2 regions of the Delftia sp. DS1230 genome follow, and region 1 is predicted to be linked to the other one. Evidence: predicted binding sites of a transcription regulator. Region 1 holds the regulator's gene; the other holds the start of a gene.
What was found. Region 1 encodes FNR, which switches genes on or off when oxygen is low (the NO sensors DNR and NnrR bind a similar motif). Its sites were predicted from a motif close to TTGATNNNNATCAA; they were not measured.
Positions count from the first base shown of each region.

Region 2: a site for FNR is predicted at 753-766, ahead of AAN986_RS12175 (COX15/CtaA family protein). Genes of this name have one in related genera too.

Region 1 covers NZ_CP157763.1:4,156,463-4,158,853, reverse strand. The annotation lists gene AAN986_RS18740 (FixH family protein) at 1-306, shown strand, start outside; gene AAN986_RS18735 (hypothetical protein) at 489-776, shown strand; gene fnr (fumarate/nitrate reduction transcriptional regulator Fnr) at 858-1,577, opposite strand; gene hemN (oxygen-independent coproporphyrinogen III oxidase) at 1,739-2,391, shown strand, end outside.
Region 2 covers NZ_CP157763.1:2,726,958-2,729,348, forward strand. The annotation lists gene AAN986_RS12165 (hypothetical protein) at 1-92, opposite strand, end outside; gene AAN986_RS12170 (hypothetical protein) at 293-514, opposite strand; gene AAN986_RS12175 (COX15/CtaA family protein) at 1,037-2,227, shown strand; gene cyoE (heme o synthase) at 2,224-2,391, shown strand, end outside.

The DNA of each region.
Region 1 (2,391 bases):
AGTCCCGCAGTCTCCGCGCCCGCCACGGCCCCTTCGCATCCGGACGCCGGCAAGCCCTGGTGGAAGTTCGCCCATGTCTGGCTCGTGGTGGCCGGCCCGGCCGCCGTCGTGGTGGCCGGCGTGGTCACGGCCGTCATTGCGATCAATGGCGCCGATCCCGTGATCGATCCTGACTATTACCGCAATGGCATCACCATCAACGAGCGTGCCGATGGCGTGCGCGAAGTGCCCAAGAGCCTGGCGCCCGCGGTCACCGGCCGCAACCACGCGGCCACGCCCGCGCAGGACCATCCCACGGACCGCTGAACGCAGGAAAATGCCGTGCACAAGGCCGCAGTCGCGGCCTTTTTTGTATGGTGGATGGCATCTCCAGCATGCGCGAGGGCCAAGGGTTTCCTACAGGCAGTGCAGGGTGCGCAGGGCTTGGCACGGTGCGAGGGCGGCGCGCACAATGAAAGCCACCCCTCGACAGCTCAAGGAGATCGCTGATGTTGGCCCAACGCTGGATGTGGATTGCCTGGCCGGCCTTTCTGGCCGCCGCCGTGATGGAGATGCTGGTATTCGCCTTCGTGGACCCGCTGGAGCTGCACTGGCTCGGCGACCTGGGCTGGTCGCGGCAGGGAATCTACACGCTGGCCTTCTTCGCCTTCTGGGGCGTGACCATGCTGTCCAGCCTCATGACCACCATGCTGGGACGCTCCACGCACGATCTCAACGACGGCGTGGTCTCCGAGCCGGACCCAAATCTGGCCATGCAGGGCCTGGGGCGCGATTGAACCTGCGTGCACTGCAATGGCAATGAACAAGGCCCGCGATCGCGGGCCCTGTTCATTGCCGGTGGGCGGGGCCTTGCGGCCTCACTGGCACTGCTGGCTGTTGACGATGCGCTTGAGCGCGTCCGTGTCCAGGATGCGCAGATGGCGCTGGCGCACCTCGATGATGTTTTCCTCGGCAAACTTCGAGAAGGTGCGGCTCACCGTCTCCAGCTTCAGGCCCAGGTAGCTGCCGATTTCCTCGCGCGTCATGCGCAGCACCAGTTCCGACTTGGAAAAGCCCCGGGCGTGCAGGCGCTGCACCAGGTTGAGCACGAAGGCGGCCAGCCGCTCCTCGGCGCGCATGCTGCCCAGCAGCAGCATCACGCCATGCTCGCGCACGATCTCGCGGCTCATGACCTTGTGCACATGGTTTTGCAGGGCCGTGACCTCGCGCGACAGGTCCTCCAGCTTGTCGAAGGGCATGACGCAGACCTCGGCGTCTTCCAGCGCGACCGCATCGCAGGTGTGGTGGTCGTTGACGATGCCATCCAGGCCGATGATCTCGCCGGCCATCTGAAAGCCCGTGACCTGGTCGCGCCCGTCCTCGGTGGCCACGCAGGTCTTGAAGAAGCCCGTGCGGATGGCGTACAGCGAGGTGAAGGACTCACCGTTGCGAAACAGCAGGCCGCCGCGCTTGACCTTGCGGCGCGTGGCCACGATGTCGTCGATGCGCTGCATCTGCTCGGCATCCAGGCCCATGGGCATGCACAGCTCGCGCAGGTTGCAATTGGAACAGGATGCTTTGATGGTCTGAAGGTTCATGGAGTAAACATCAGCGGCGCAGCAGTGCGCCGGCGGTGACCTCGTGGATGGCGATGAGTTGGATCAAATTGTCGCAGCACTGCCGCGAACAACTCTTGATATGAGTCAAGGACGCGGCCAATGGGCTGCGGCACAGTGGACGACATTAGAGGAAAAAACCCATGACCGCTGTCACCCCAGAGCTGCTGCGTCGCTTCGACGTACCGGGGCCCCGATACACCTCGTTCCCCACGGCCGATCGTTTCGTGGAGGCTTTCGGTGCTGAAGACTATATCCTGGCACTTGAGCACCGCAAATCGAGTACCGCAGCGCGGGCCATGCCTTTGTCGCTGTATGTGCATGTGCCGTTCTGCGAGTCGCTGTGCTATTACTGCGCCTGCAACAAGATCGTGACGCGCCACCACGATCGCGCTGCCGTCTACCTGGACTACCTGGCGCGCGAGATGGCCTTGCACACGGCCCATTGCGGCAAGGGCCAGGCCGTCAGCCAGCTGCACCTGGGCGGCGGCACGCCCACCTTCTTCTCGGACGATGAGCTGCGCACGCTGATGGCCCTGCTGCGCGAGCATTTCAAGCTGGAGCCGGGCGGCGAATACTCCATCGAGGTCGATCCGCGCACCGTCAGCGTCGAACGCCTGGCCGTGCTCAAGGAGCTGGGCTTCAACCGCCTAAGCTTCGGCGTGCAGGACTTCGACGAACAGGTGCAGATCGCCGTGCACCGCGTGCAGCCGGCCGAGCAGGTGTTCGCGCTGGTGGCGGCCGCACGGCAGCTGGGCTTTGCCTCCATCAACGTGGACCTGATCTACGGCCTGCC
Region 2 (2,391 bases), 1.4 Mb from region 1:
TGCAGCCGTTCCAGCTGCTCGGCTACCTGCGCCTCGTCGGCCCGCAGCTTCTTCAGCCGCTCCTGTATGGCCTCCATTTCCGGGGCGCTCATCTGCCAATCCTCCAGCATGCGAAGGGCGTGGCACGTGGCCCGGTCCCTTCTCACAATTCACACGAATGCCGGCAATTATCTGTGCGTCTTAGCGACTGGCTATGAATGAATTGATATAGATTGTCATCGGCTGGCGCAGAAGGGGGCCGAAAGCTTGCCGCTGCATGCGCACGGTGCTGCGCAGATCAGAGCAGCGCAGTTCAATGCGCGAGGAATTTGAGAAAGATCCGCCCCTGCCGGGTTCTGACCTCGGTCCCTTCGATAAAGCCCATCAGTCTGGCCGAGCCGTCCATGGAGTACAGCGCCGGCCCATCGATGCGGTAGATGAGCCTGGTCCCGCACCGGACGAATTCATCGCCTTCGACACGCCCGATTTCGTGTCCGCGCCCATCAAGCACAGTCCACGAGCGTCCTGCAATCATGGCCTCACCCGGCGGTTGCCGGTCCCCAAGTAAAAGCGTCAATCTAAGGAACGCTGGGCGTCTGAGTCTGAGCGAATCTGAGCAGTTGTGTAAAGCCGGGCCACCGATGCCTCGGGCGGTGCCCTGCGCAAATTCGTGTGCACCCGGCCCAAGCCGCACCACGCCGGCCAAAAGAAGCTGGCTGCGGTCTAGGGGCACTGCGCGCTTGGGCGCTTGAGTGGTGCGCAGGCAAGTAGAATTGTTTCATATCAAAGACATGCTGCTCTGAAAGTTGCAGCGACCGGGCCCGCTTGGCGGGCCTTGTGCATGGGGCGCCGTCCCGCAGCCTGTATCTGGGTGCATGTCCTGATTCTCTGTGGGCCCGGCCTGCGATCCAATCTCGCGCATGGGGCTGAGCCTTCTCGTCAAATTGCTCTCATTTATGAAGTTCTGCTGTCGCCAACCGGATGCGCCTGTGGCATTGCCTTGCGGCTTGCCTGGGGTCGGTTCCGTCCGGTGGACGCTGCGCTGCGGAGGGCGGAGGTGAACGAGCAGGCGCTGTACGATCTGGCCCCCGTTCTGGAGCTGATGCTGCTGGGCCTGTTGCTGGCGCTGGGACCCTTGGCCTGGGTGTGGCTGCGCAACCGCAACGGTGGCTCGCTCAAGCGGCTGCAGGCACTGTCGGTGCTGACGCTGTTCCTGACTTTCGACCTGGTGCTGTTCGGCGCCTTTACGCGTTTGACCGATTCCGGCCTGGGCTGCCCTGACTGGCCGGGCTGCTATGGCAGCGCCAGCCCCATGGGCGCCCGCGCGCAGATTGCCGAGGCGCAGGCCGCCATGCCCACCGGGCCGGTGACGCATGGCAAGGCATGGATAGAGATGGTCCACCGCTATCTGGCCACCACCGTGGGCGTGCTCATCATCGCCATGACCATCATGGCCTGGCGGCGTGCGCGCCGCCAGGGCAGGGCGGGTGGCGCCCAAGGCGTGGAAGGCGCACGGCGGGGGGCCATGAGCCCCTGGTGGCCCACGCTGGCGCTGTTCTGGGTCTGCCTGCAGGGTGCCTTTGGCGCCTGGACCGTGACCATGAAGCTGTTTCCGGCCATCGTGACCCTGCACCTGCTGGGCGGCACGGGCCTGCTGGCCTTGCTGTGCGTGCCCGCCGTGGGGCTGAGCCGGGCGGCACGCCAGCAGCAGGCAACGGTGATTTCCCCGGGCCTGCGTGCTCTGCTGTGGCTGGGCCTGGGCTTGCTGGTGCTGCAGGTGGCACTGGGTGGCTGGGTCAGCACCAACTATGCGGTGCTGGCCTGCAGCAGTTTTCCGACCTGCCAGGGCAGTTGGTGGCCGGCCATGGATTTTTCGCAGGCGCTGCAGATCTGGCGTCCGCTGGGCCTGCTGCAGGACGGCAGCAACATCAGCCTTGCGGGCCTCACGGCCATCCACTATCTGCACCGCCTTGCGGCCTATGTGGTGGTGGCCGCGCTTGCCGGGCTGTGGTGGCGGTTGGGCGAGGCGCCTGCCCTGGCGCCGCAGCGCCGCGTGCTGGCTGCGTTTTTGGTGTTGCAGGTGCTGACAGGCCTGTCGAACGTGGTGCTGGACTGGCCGCTGGTGGCTGCAGTGCTGCATACGGGTGGCGCAGCCGCGCTGGTGACCGTGATTGTTTGGTGCCTGGCGGCCAGTCGCCCGGGCACGCTGCGGGCCGGGTTGCCGGTTGCCCGTGGAGAGATTGCATGAGTAAACAAGCTTCCCTGAGTGTCGAGTCCTCACGCTGGACGCAGTTCTATGCCCTGACCAAGCCCCGCGTGGTGCAGTTGATCGTGTTCTGCGCGCTGATCGGCATGGTGCTGGCCGTGCCGGGCTGGCCCAACGCCGACCAGTGGCTGCACATGGCGCTGGCC